2 regions of the Clostridioides sp. GD02367 genome follow, and region 2 is predicted to be linked to the other one. Evidence: predicted binding sites of a transcription regulator. Region 2 holds the regulator's gene; the other holds the start of a gene.
The links. Region 2 encodes HrcA, which represses chaperone genes, less so after heat shock. Its sites were predicted from a motif close to TTAGCACTCNNNNNNNNNGAGTGCTAA; they were not measured.
Positions count from the first base shown of each region.

Region 1: the regulator HrcA is predicted to act here: its motif matches at 5,029-5,055, upstream of groES (co-chaperone GroES).

Region 1 covers NZ_JBJODK010000007.1:113,959-120,987, forward strand. The annotation lists gene guaA (glutamine-hydrolyzing GMP synthase) at 1-411, opposite strand, end outside; purine riboswitch at 633-734, opposite strand; partial or broken gene larC (nickel pincer cofactor biosynthesis protein LarC) at 794-1,977, opposite strand; gene larB (nickel pincer cofactor biosynthesis protein LarB) at 2,069-2,809, opposite strand; gene groL (chaperonin GroEL) at 2,974-4,602, opposite strand; gene groES (co-chaperone GroES) at 4,635-4,919, opposite strand; gene cls (cardiolipin synthase) at 5,112-6,602, opposite strand; gene Q3223_RS11525 (DNA-3-methyladenine glycosylase) at 6,621-7,029, opposite strand, start outside.
Region 2 covers NZ_JBJODK010000002.1:2,957-9,985, forward strand. The annotation lists gene Q3223_RS02025 (CCA tRNA nucleotidyltransferase) at 1-809, shown strand, start outside; gene Q3223_RS02030 (APC family permease) at 1,046-2,359, shown strand; gene hemW (radical SAM family heme chaperone HemW) at 2,533-3,708, shown strand; gene hrcA (heat-inducible transcriptional repressor HrcA) at 3,811-4,830, shown strand; gene grpE (nucleotide exchange factor GrpE) at 4,860-5,480, shown strand; gene dnaK (molecular chaperone DnaK) at 5,571-7,029, shown strand, end outside.

The sequences.
Region 1 (7,029 bases), on a different contig from region 2:
TTTTTCTATTAAATCTGTATGACTCATCCATACACTATTTGTAGTTATACCTTCAAATAATGATGATTTTCCATAAGTTATAGCCGTTTTTCCATACTCTTTTTCTTGTTTATTACCTTTTCTTACAACTCCGCCTAACACATGAGACATTATTTGAATACCATAGCATATTCCAAGTATTGGAACTCCTAGTTCAAATATTTCTTTTGATATTGTTGGTGAATCTTCTAAATATGCGCTATTTGGTCCACCTGTAAATATTATCCCTTTAGGATTTTTTTCTTTTATTCTTTCTATGCTTGCAGTACATGGAAGTATTTCACAATATACGTTGTTTTCTCTAACTCTTCTAGCTATCAACTGATTATATTGTCCTCCAAAATCTATTACAAGTACTAATTCATGTTTCATAAATTTACATCTCTCCTTGTATAATATAGTTTTTATATATTTATTTTAACACAATACAGTCTAAATTATATTAAATCTTTTTACACAAAAAACCTGTATAGTAACTTCCATAATTTCTAACAAAAGTGAAATTACTATACAGGCTTCCAAAATGCCCTTTATCTTATAGCCAACACATAGGGAGTATAACTCAGCCTACACATTTACTTAACTAGGTCTTTTGGTATAATAATTTCACTCATAGTCAAGATATTTACGGTATCTTGGTAGAGACTCTCAGACCATATTTCTGAGCATATACGAGTGAGTTTATATTTTATATATTTTTTTCTGTTTGCTTTTATTTAATAAAGCTGAGTATTAATTTATCAAAATTTATTGCTTATGTCAATAAGTTTTCACTAAATTCTTCTTTTATTCTAAAATTTATATCAGCAAACACTTTTTTTATAGGAATATCTTCATTTTTTGCTATAGTTTTACATTCATTGTATTCTGGAGTAGCCTTTATTAGTTTATCTTTATAATATCCTAATTTTACTGTAACTACTCCATATTTTGTATCCAATTTTACAAATTTTCTATCTAGAATTTCTCTATTGTAGGAATTATATCGCACTCCAAATGTGCTAGTTTCTAAAAGTAATATTTTAATAAATTTTTCTAAATCTGATTCATTACATAAAATTGATACTTTTGTTGCAGGTCTATTCTTCTTCATATAAATGCTCTCTGTATAAATATCTAATGCTTTCTCATTTAATACTTTTTCATACAAATAAGAATAGATTTCTGAAGACATATCATCAATGTTTGCACTAATTTCATAAATTAATTCTTCTTTTTTTTTTCACCTAATACAGTTCTCAACATATTTGGTACTTCAAATTTCTTATGACCTATACCATATCCAATTTGTTTTGGAGAAAATTCAAACTCATCTACAAACTCATCACATAAAACTTTTATGATTGCAGCTCCTGTTGGAGTTGTACATTCTCCTTTTACATTATTTAATTTAATTGGCACACCTTTTAAAATTTCCATAGTTGCAGGTGCAGGTATAGGTATAATTCCATGCTCACATTTTGCAAAACCTGAACCAACAGTCACTGTACTAGCACAAACTTTATCTATACAAAGTAAATCAACTAATATAGAAGCTCCTACTATATCCACAATTGAATCTATAGCCCCTACCTCATGAAAATGTATCTTATCTATTGTAGTTCCATGAACTTTAGCCTCTGCTTCGCCAATTACCATAAATATTTTTTTTGCATTAGATTTTACATTTTCATTTAAACCACTTTCATCTATAATCTCAAATATATCCACTAAATTTCTATGTGTGTGTGTTTCTTTTGCAATTACTTCTACTTTTGTACCTACTATTCCATTCTCATTTTTTGAGCTGATGTTTATGTTAAATTCATCGCTCATTTTTAGTTTATGAATTTCCTCCAAAAAAATTTCCTTAGGTACACCTAAATTTAATAAACTTGCAAGGGTCATATCCCCTGATATACCGCTTATTATATCAAAATAAAGTATTTTTTCACTCATATATGTCTCCTCAATTTTAATAGTAAAATATAATAGAAATTAGATTTTATTATATAATTTATGTTTAATTTATATCAATATATTTTATTTATTATAGCTTATTTATCATTGCTGCTAAATATCCTGCGCCAAATCCATTATCAATATTTACAACAGATATTCCAGATGCACAGCTATTTAACATAGCCAGCAATGCTGCTAATCCTCCAAAATTTGCTCCATATCCAACAGAAGTTGGGACAGCTATTACTGGGACATCAACCAATCCTCCAACTACACTTGCAAGAGCTCCTTCCATTCCTGCAACAGCCACTATTACTCTAGCACTATCTATTTTATGTCTTTTATTTAAAAGCCTATGTATACCTGCCACACCTACATCATAGATTCTATCAACATCATTACCCAGAAATTTAGCTGTATAATATGCTTCATCTGCTACTGGTATATCAGAAGTTCCTCCTGTAGCAATCACAATTTTGCCCTTTCCTATATTCTCTATAGCATGATTTTGAATTTTGAGAATTTTAGATAACTCTTCATATTCAGCATGATTATATATTTCTTTAATTTTTATAAACGTTTCTTTTCTACATCTTGTCCCCAATATATTAGAGCCTTTTTGATTCATTTTATCAATAATTCCTAAAATATGTTCGTCACTCTTTCCTTCACAATAAATAACTTCTGGATATCCATTTCTTAGTTCTCTATGATGGTCTATGTTTGCATAGCCAAGGTCTTCATATGGTAAATCTTTTAATCTATCTAATGCAACATCTATATCTATGTTCTCATTTTTAACTTCTTCAAGCAACTTTCTTAAGTCCATAATCTCGCATCCTTTTTAATTTTGATTTTTTATCTAATAACAATTATACCTCAATTAGTATTTATGTAACATTACTTATACATAAAAGAACTATTCCAACTTAGAAATTAAAACTAAGTCAGAATAGTTCTTTATATTAAGATTTATGTTCTAAATTTTTTAAATTACATCATTCCTGGCATTCCGCCACCCATTCCTGGCATTCCTGCATCTTCTTTCTCAGGAAGGTCAGCAACAGCAGCTTCAGTAGTTAAGAAAGTACCTGCTATTGATGCAGCATTTTGTAAAGCACTTCTACTAACTTTAGTTGGGTCAACTATACCAGCTTCTATCATATTTACATATTTTTCATTTAATGCGTCAAATCCAGTTTCTGCTTCAGAATTAACAACATTTTGTACAATTACAGCACCTTCAAGACCAGCATTTATAGCTATTTGTCTTAATGGCTCCTCTAATGCTTTTTTAACTATTTGAGCACCTAGTTTAACTTCGCCTTCTAAACTATCAACTAGTGTGCCTATTGCTGGTATAACACTAACAAAAGCAGTTCCTCCACCAGCTACTATTCCTTCTTCTACTGCTGCTCTAGTTGCATTAAGAGCATCTTCTATTCTTAGCTTTCTTTCTTTTAACTCCACTTCTGTAGCAGCCCCAACTTTTATAACCGCTACTCCTCCAGCAAGCTTAGCTAATCTTTCCATTAGTTTTTCTCTATCAAAATCTGAAGTAGTTTGCTCTACTTGATGTTTAATTTGAGCTACTCTATCTTCTATAGCTTTTTTATCTCCAGAACCATCTACTATTGTAGTGTTTTCTTTAGTTACTTTAACAGATGAAGCTCTACCTAACATAGATAAATCAGCTTCTTTTAAATCATAACCTAATTCTTCTGATATTACTTGAGCACCTGTAAGTATTGCTATATCTTGAAGCATTTCTTTTCTTCTATCTCCAAATCCTGGAGCTTTAACTGCTACTACATCAAATGTTCCTCTTAATTTATTAACTACTAATGTAGACAATGCTTCACCTTCTACATCTTCAGCTATTATCAATAATTTTTTACCTTGTTGAACTATTTGCTCAAGAACTGGTAGTAATTCTTGTATGTTAGATATCTTTTTATCAGTAATTAATATATATGGGTCATTTAAAACTGCTTCCATCTTATCTACATCTGTAACCATATATGCAGAAACAAATCCTCTATCAAACTGCATACCTTCAACAGCATCTAATTCAGTATTCATAGTTTGAGATTCTTCAACAGTTATAACTCCATCTTTCCCTACTATTTCCATAGCCTCTGCTATTAATTTTCCAACTTCTTCATCTCCAGCAGATATAGAAGCAACTTGAGATATAGCTTCTTGTGTTTCCACTATTCTTGATTGATTTTTTAATTCTTCTACTGCTACTATTACTGCTTTTTGTATCCCTTTTCTTAATAATATTGGGTTAGCCCCTGCTGTTACATTTTTTAAACCTTCTCTTATTATAGCTTGTGCTAAAACTGTAGCAGTTGTAGTACCATCTCCAGCTACATCATTAGTTTTTGTTGCAACTTCTTTAACTAATTGAGCACCCATATTTTCAAATCTATCTTCTAACTCTATCTCTTTTGCTATAGTTACACCATCATTAGTTATAAGTGGAGAACCAAATTTTTTATCTAATATAACATTTCTTCCTTTTGGTCCTAATGTTACTTTTACTGTATCTGCTAATTTATTTACACCAGCTTCTAAAGCTCTTCTTGTTTCCTCTGAAAATTTAATTTCTTTAGCCATTTTAAACCCCTCCTAATAAACTTATTCTATATTTATTCAATAACAGCTAATACATCACTTTGTCTTAGTATTGTATACTCTTGTCCTTCTATCTTAACTTCTGTTCCAGAATATTTTTGGAATATAACTTTATCTCCTACTGTTAATTCCATTTTTATTTCTTTTCCTTCAACTATTCCACCTGGTCCAACTTCTACAACTTCAGCTATTTGAGGTTGCTCTTTAGCTGCTCCTGGTAAAACTATTCCACTTGCAGTTTTTTCTTCTGCTTCTACTTTTTTAATTACTACTCTGTCAGCTAATGGTCTTATTTTCATTCTTTACGCCTCCTAAAATATTAAGTATAGACTAGTTCGCCTATGTTTTTAGTTATTTTTAAATTAATACTACTTTTATATGTAGATTTATATATATACTTTTTATTTATTATCACTCTATTCAATAGAGTGCTAACAATTATTATAATATACCAATCACACATAATTTTCAATACCTTTTTTAATAATTTTTTATAATATTGGTGAAAATAATCTGGCTACAGATTCTTTAATTTTTTGTATAATACTTCTATTCTTAAATACCTCCAGATTAAGTTCTTCACAGTGACTTAAATCTTCAAAGAAATCATCTGTCATTACTCCAATAACTTCTTCATCATAGATAAATGCATTTACTTCAAAGTTAAGCATAAAACTTCTTAAATCCATATTAGCTGTCCCTGCAGAAGCAATTTTATCATCTATTATTACGACTTTAGAATGTATAAATCCTTTATTATATAAATAAACCTTACCACCTGCTCTTAATATTTCTTCAAAATAGGAATAGGATGCTATGTTTACTATCTTGTGGTCTGCAATTTTTGGAAATATTATTCTAACATCTACTCCACTAAGTGCAGCACTTTTTATAGCTTTTAGTAAACTCTCATCTGGGATAAAGTACGGTGTTTCTATATAAACATTTTGCCTAGCTTGGCATATTGCAGAAAAATAAGCATAATGAATATCTTCCCAATCACTATCTGGACCACTTGCAACAACCTGTATCATACTTTCGCCTACATTTCCAACACTTGGAAAATAGTTTTTAGTTACTAAAACTTCTTTTGTTGTATAATACCAGTCAATCAAGAATGTCATTTGAAGCATATATACAGAAATACCTTTAATTCTAATGTGAGTATCTCTCCAATACCCAAACTTATCATCTTTGCCTAAATATTCGTCTCCTATATTTATTCCACCTGTATATCCAATTATTCCATCAATAACAACAATTTTTCTATGATTTCTATAGTTCAATTTTCCTCCTATTATAGGAAATTTTGTAGGTAAAAATGCTGCTATTTCTATACCAACTTCTCTCATTTCTCGGAAGAATTTTCTATTAAACCAAAATCTCCAACATCCTACATCATCATATAAAATTCTTATTTTGACTCCTTCTTTGGCTTTTTTTATAAGCTCTTCTTTTAACACCCTACCTATATCACTATCTTTGATAATAAAGTACTCTAGATGGATATGGTCTTTTGCTTCTCTTATATCTTCTATAAGCCTTTTAAACTTTTCATTTCCATCTACAAAGACATCTACTTTATTATTTTTAGTAAATGGAAACATACCAGTCTTTAAAAGCATATTTATTACTCTTTTTCTGTAACTACCATCTTCTTCGTCTCTTAAAAGCTTATTTTGCTTTATAGATTCTTTTTCTAGTTCAACGATTTCTGTTATCTTTTCTAACGTATCAAAAAGTTTCTTTTCTTTTATATTGTTAGCTAGTTTTTGAGTCTTAAATAATTTTCGCTTTCTAATATTTCTACCTGAAATAGCATATACAATTAGACCGATTCCTGGAAATATAATAAACATCAATAACCAGGACATGGTTTTTGCAGGATCTCTATTTTCAAGTAATATAATCACAGAAATTATGGCTCCAGCTAGATATGATATAATTAAATAGAACAGAAATATTGTGCCTATTACTCCCATAATTCCTCCCCCTTAATTTTATTTTCCTATACCAAGTTCTCTTGCATAGTAAAATAAATACTGTTGAGCAAATCCAGACATATCTCCGAATTTATCAATGCCATAAGTTCTCATTTTAGGTAGACTCATATCTTCATCTATGTAGAACTCTTGCATAACCCTCTTAACCCAAACATCAACTGGAAAAGAATCATATTTTTGCATGCCAAATAATGCAATACAATCACATACTTTTGGTCCTACTCCATTGAATTTTAAAAGTTCTTTTCTACAGTCATCTGTAGTTAAATTTGTATATTCAGATACCTTATCATTATTTTCTATAACCGCCTCTGTAGTACTTTTTATGTACTTATCTCTAAAGCCTGTTTGACATGCTCTTATTTCCTCTTGTGAAGCCTTATTTAGCTCTTCTGGTGTTGGGAAT
Region 2 (7,029 bases):
GGACTAAGCAAAGTATCTACAAAAAAGCAGACTTGATTAAAAATGTTTCTATAGAAAGAATCCAAACAGAATTAAACAAAATACTAGTATCTGATTCATCTAAATTAGAATTATTAAATTCAACAGGTTTGTTGAAATTTATAATCCCTGAAATATGTGAACTAGAAGAGGTTACACAACATAATCCATATCATATTTATGATGTACAAAAACATACTTTAATGGCCACAGAAGTAATTGAGGATGAATTATATTTAAAACTTACAATGTTGTTTCATGATTTAGGAAAAAAAGTAACTAAAACGACTGATAAAAATGGAATTGACCATTTTTATAATCATAGTAGAGAGTCTGTGAAGATTGCAAAGAGGATTTTAAAGAGACTCAAGTACGATAATTATACTATTAATAAAGTTTTGTTATTAATACAATATCATGATTATAGAATAGAGCCAAAACGGAAAATAATTAAAAAGTTATTAAATAAACTTGAAGATGTTGAACTATTTGAAGATTTAATAAAGGTTAATTGGGCAGATACACTTGCTAAAAATCCAAAATATGCAAAAAGAAAGATATTAAACCTTATTGAGTGTGAAAAAGAATTTAGACATATAATAAATCAAAATGAATGCTTCAATATTAAGGATTTAGCTATTAATGGAAGAGATTTGATATCTATAGGTGTAAAACCAGGTAAAGATATGGGACATATATTAAATAAGATGCTTGAAATAGTTATAAATAATCCAGAACTAAATGAAAAAGAAATACTGAAAGAAGAAGTATTAAATATATATACATTTTAGAATAGAGTATAAAAATTTTAGTTTAATTAATTTAAAAAGCTGAAAATAGAGTACTTTTTTAGAAAAATAAATGATTTTTAGAGATTGTTTTAAACATTGAGATTGTATCTTTTTTAAATGTATAGAAACTTAATCTAAAATTAGCAGATTAATATAAAAAAAAACTTTGGGAATACTAAAACCATAATTTATAAAATTAATATTTTATGCACTATAAAACAGTGAGGAGGGACAGTATGCGTACTCAACTACAAAAGACTATTGGTCTTTCAGCAGCTCTTTCTACTGTTGTAGGTATGGTTATAGGTTCGGGAGTTTTTTTTAAGCCACAAGCAATATACACTACAACTAATGGAGCTCCAGGTCTAGGTATTATAGCATGGCTTTTAGGTGGCTTTATAACAATAACTGCAGGTCTTACAGCTACAGAAATCTCAGCTGCTATACCAAAAACTGGTGGTATGATGATTTATATTGAAGAGATATATGGAGAAAAGTTAGGTTTTTTAACTGGATGGATGCAAACTGTATTATTTTTCCCAGGAACATCAGCGGCGCTAGGAGTAATCTTTGCTCAACAAGCATCTGAACTTTTGGGCATGAGTCCAAATAATATGGCTAATGTACTTCCTATAGCAATTGGAGTTATACTATTTTTAGCAGTACTAAATATAATAGGCTCATCCTTAGGAGGGAAAGTTCAGACAGTAGCAACTGTTGGAAAAATGATACCTTTAATTTTAATAATAATTTTTGGGTTTATTAAAGGTCAAAGTAGTGAAGTGTTAAGTCCATTTGTAGGTGATGGTGTTAGTGTATCAAACGCACTTGGACAAGTCCTAATAGCAACTTTATTTGCATATGATGGATGGATAAATGTTGGGGCTATATCAGGAGAAATGAAGTCTCCAGAGAAAGATTTGCCAAGAGCAATAGTTGGTGGATTATCGTTAGTTATGGCAGTTTATATTATAATAAATATAGCTTACCTTTGGGTAGTGCCAGCAAGTGAATTAGCAACAGTTACTTCCCCAGCTACATTAGTAGCAACAAGATTATTTGGAAACTTGGGTGGAAAAGTAATAACTGTTGGTATATTAATATCAGTATTTGGTACATTGAATGGGTACTTATTGACAGGTTCAAGAATACCATATACATTAGCTGAAATGGGAACTTTACCAGCATCTAAAGCTCTTTTAAAAGTAAATTCTGGAGGTTCTCCTGTAAATTCAATATTACTTATAACTGTATTAGCCTGTGTATATGCCTTATCTGGCCAATTTAATCTTCTTACAGATTTAACTATATTTTCAATATGGGTATTTTATGTACTGACTTTTATAGGAGTTATGAGGCTTAGAAGAGAAAAACCTGATTTACACAGACCATATAGAGTTCCTTTATATCCAATAATACCAATCATAGCTATACTGGGAGGTATGTTTGTAATAATAAATCAATTGTTGACTTCAACAGTAATATCTTTAGGTGGAATATTTATAACACTATTAGGTTTGCCAGTTTATTATTATATGAAGAAAAGATAAGTACTTAATTTAAGTTAGATGAATTTGGATAAGAGTAAAAATTAACTTTTATCCAAATTTTTTATAATATTACATAATATAAGTATTTTATATGTTACTTGATGTGCTATCTTGTTTGATTTATAATTTAGTAATTGATGTTTTAAGATAATTAAAGAAACGAGGAATAAAAAATGTTGGGACTTTATATACATATTCCATTTTGTGTAAAAAAATGTAAGTATTGTGATTTTAACTCTTACAAAATGGACATAGATGCAAAAAAAAGATATATAGAAGATTTAAAAATTGAAATGGAATTGTACAGTAATAAATTATATAAGGATAACAAATACAAGAAGAAAGAAGATTACCATCTAAATAGTGACGATACAATAACGAGTATATTTGTAGGAGGAGGTACACCTAGTATATTGACATCTGATGAAATAAGAGAAATATTTACAAGTGTAAGAGCGATGTTTAATATAGATAAGAATGCAGAAATAACTATAGAGTGTAATCCTGGTACACTGACACTAGAAAAATTAAAAACTATGAAAGATATTGGTATAAATAGACTTAGTATTGGTTTACAAGCTGTTCAAGAACAACATTTGAACTTTATAGGAAGAATACATACTTATGAAGAATTTGAGAAAAACTATAAAGATGCATTAAGTGTAGGCTTTAAAAATATTAATATAGATTTAATGTACAGTCTTCCAAATCAAACTCTATGTGATTGGAAGGAAACCCTTCAAAAAGTTTCAGACCTAAATCCAACACATATATCAGCCTATTCTCTTATATTAGAAGAAGGAACAGAGTTATATAATATGTATGAGAATAATAAGTTTGAGCTCATAGATGAAAATATGGATATAGAAATGTATGAGTATACAATAAACTATCTAAAATCAAAAGGGTATAATCAATACGAAATATCAAATTACTCAAAAGATGGTTATAATTGTGAGCATAATATCTTATATTGGGAATGTGAACATTACATAGGTCTAGGAGCAGGAGCTTCTGGTTATATTAATAAGAATAGATATAATAATTTAGAATCTTTAGATGACTATCATTTGAGTTTAACAAAAAGAGAGAAACCAATACAAGAAAATGAGATTCTTTCTGAAAAAGATATGATAGAAGAGAAGATATTTATGGGGCTTAGAATGAATAAAGGTATAGAATTTGAAGATTTTAAAAAAATTTTTGGGCTAGATTTTAGAGAAAAATATAATAAGCAAATAGAAATGCTATTAGATAGAAAGCTTATAAATCAGAGCTTTGAGGGAATACAACTAACTCAAAAAGGAAGAGAAATATCTAATAGTATCTTTATAGAATTTATGGAATAATTTTTAAGGTGTTGACAAAATAAATTTATAATGGTATATAATATATATAATCTTTTTAGCACTCGAACTTGGTGAGTGCTAACAGCTAGGAGGCATAATAAGATGGAATTAAATGAAAGAAAATTAAATATCCTCAAAGCTATAGTTAAAGATTATATAGAAACAGCTGAAGCTATAGGTTCTAGAACAATATCTAAAAGACATGATTTAGGTGTTAGTGCTGCTACCATAAGAAATGAAATGGCTGACCTTGAAGAATTAGGGTACTTGATTCAGCCTCATACTTCTGCGGGTAGAGTTCCGTCTGAAAAAGGCTATAAGTTATATGTAAACTCTCTTATGAGTAAAAGCGAATTGGATGATAATGATAAAATTCTTATTGAACAATGTATGAATCATAATATAAATCATATAAAAGAATTGATTCATGAAACTTCAAAGCTATTATCTCAACTAACAAACTATACAACTGTAGCAGTTACTAAGAGTTTAATAAATCAAAGTGTTATAAAGCACATACAATTGGTTGCTATGAATGACAATAATATTTTACTTATAGTTGTAACAGATAAAGGAGATTTAAAAAAAGCTAACCTTACAACTAATGTATATTTAGATCAATCTAAGTTAAACTTGATTTCTGATAATCTTACAAGGAAGCTCTTAGGTAAAAGTATAACAGATTTGGATGATAATCTAATTGCTTTTATTAAATACGAAATAAGTGAGTATTCTGGGCTTATAGATGAGCTTTTAAATGCTTTGAATTCAAATATGAAAGAAGAAGATTTTTCTCTATCATTAAATGGAGCTACTAACATATTTAGCTATCCAGAATTTAATGATGTATTAAAAGCAAAGTCATTTTTAAATATGTTGGAGAAAAAAGAGACAATAGCTGACATAATTAAATCAAAGGGAATACAAAAGGACAATCTAAATATAATAATTGGTAGTGATAATGATTGTGAATTGGCACAGGATTGTAGTATAGTTACAGCAACTTATAATGTAGATAGAGACTTGGTTGGGCGAATAAGTTTTATAGGCCCTACAAGAATGGATTATGCTAGAATTTACTCTATAATAAATTATATGAGTTTATTAATTAATAGAAAGTAAAGAAATTTTAAATTGAGAGGTGTAAAGTCTTGGATAAAAAAAATGAGCAACAGGAAGTAAAAGAAGAAAATGATACTTCTATTAACCAAGAATCTGAAACTCAAGTAGAGTTAGAAGAGGAAATTGTTAATGAAGAATGTAAGGAATCAAGTGAAACAAGTGATGAAAAAGAAGTTGATGATGAAAATGTAACAGATATAAATTCTAAATTAGCAGAAAAAAAATTGCAAGACGAATTAGATGAATCAAATGATAAATATCAAAGACTTCAAGCCGAATATGCAAACTACAGAAGAAGAACTCAACAAGAAAAAGAGACGATAGGTGTGTTTGCAAATGAAAAGATAATAACTGAGTTGATACCAGTTATAGATAGTATGGAAAGAGCCTTAGATGCATGTGAAGATAAGGAAGATACTATGTATAAGGGTATAAGCCTTGTACATAAACAGTTAATGGACACTCTAGTAAAATTTGGAGTAGAAGAAATAGAAGCAGAATCTAAGGAATTTGACCCTAATTTACACCTAGCAGTTATGCAAGAAAGTGTAGATGGAGTTGAAGCAAATCAAATAGTAATGGTACTTCAAAAAGGATATAAGCTAGGAACTAAAGTTATAAGACCTTCAATGGTTAAAGTTTCTTGCTAAGTATAAATTAAAGGTTGATTATTTAACCTAATATAAAATATTCAAATAAGTAAAACTTAATTATATAATTACTCGAGGAGGATTTTAGTCATGGGAAAAATAATAGGAATAGATTTAGGAACAACAAATTCATGTGTTGCAGTATTAGAAGGTGGAGAAGCACAAATAATAGCAAATAGTGAAGGTATGAGAACTACTCCATCAGTAGTAGCATTTACAAAAGATGGTGAAAGAATAGTTGGAGAGCCTGCAAAAAGACAAGCAGTTACAAATGCAGATAAAACAATAACTTCTATAAAAACTCATATGGGAACTGATTACAAAGTAAATATAGATGGAAAATCATATACTCCACAAGAAATATCAGCAATAATATTACAAAAATTAAAATCAGATGCAGAAAGTTACTTAGGACAAACAGTAACAGAGGCAGTTATAACAGTACCAGCTTACTTTACAGATGCTCAAAGACAAGCTACTAAAGATGCTGGTAGAATAGCAGGACTTGATGTTAAGAGAATAATAAACGAACCAACAGCAGCTGCTCTTGCTTATGGTATGGATAAATTAGACCAAGAAAAGAAAATATTAGTATTTGACTTAGGTGGAGGAACTTTTGACGTATCTATACTTGAAATAGGAGATGGAACTTTCGAAGTTTTAGCTACAGCTGGTAACAATAGATTAGGTGGAGATGATTTTGACCAAATAGTAATAGACTATTTAGCGGATGAATTCAAAAAAGCTGAAGGTGTAGACTTAAGAAATGATAATATGGCTCTTCAAAGATTAAAAGAAGCAGCAGAAAAGGCTAAGAAAGAATTATCATCAACAATGAATTCAAACATAAACTTACCTTTCATAACTGCTACAGCAGAAGGACCAAAACACTTAAATATAGACTTATCAAGAGCTAAATTTGAAGAATTAACTAGAGGTTTAGTTGAAAAAACTATGGAACCAACTAAGAGAGCTTTACAAGATGCTGGACTTTCTACAGGTGATATAGATGATGTATTATTAGTAGGTGGTTCTACAAGAATACCAGCAGTACAAGAAGCTGTTAAGAAATTTATAGGAAAAGACCCTCATAAAGGTATAAACCCAGATGAGTGTGTTGCAGCAGGAGCTTCTATACAAGCAGGAGTTTTAGCAGGAGATGTTAAAGATTTATTATTACTAGACGTTACTCCATTATCTCTTGGTATAGAAACTATGGGTAATGTAATGACTAAGATAATAGAAAGAAACACTACAATACCAACTAAGAAATCTCAAGTATTCTCAACTGCTGCTGATAATCAAACAGCTGTTGATATACATGTTCTTCAAGGTGAAAGAAGTATGGCTTATGACAATACAACTTTAGGAAGATTCCAATTAACAGATATACCACCAGCACAAAGAGGAATACCTCAAATAGAAGTTACATTTGATATAGATGCAAATGGTATAGTTAATGTTTCAGCTAAAGACTTAGGTACAGGAAAAGAACAAAAAATAACTATAACATCAAACACTAATCTATCAGAATCAGAGATAGAGCAAA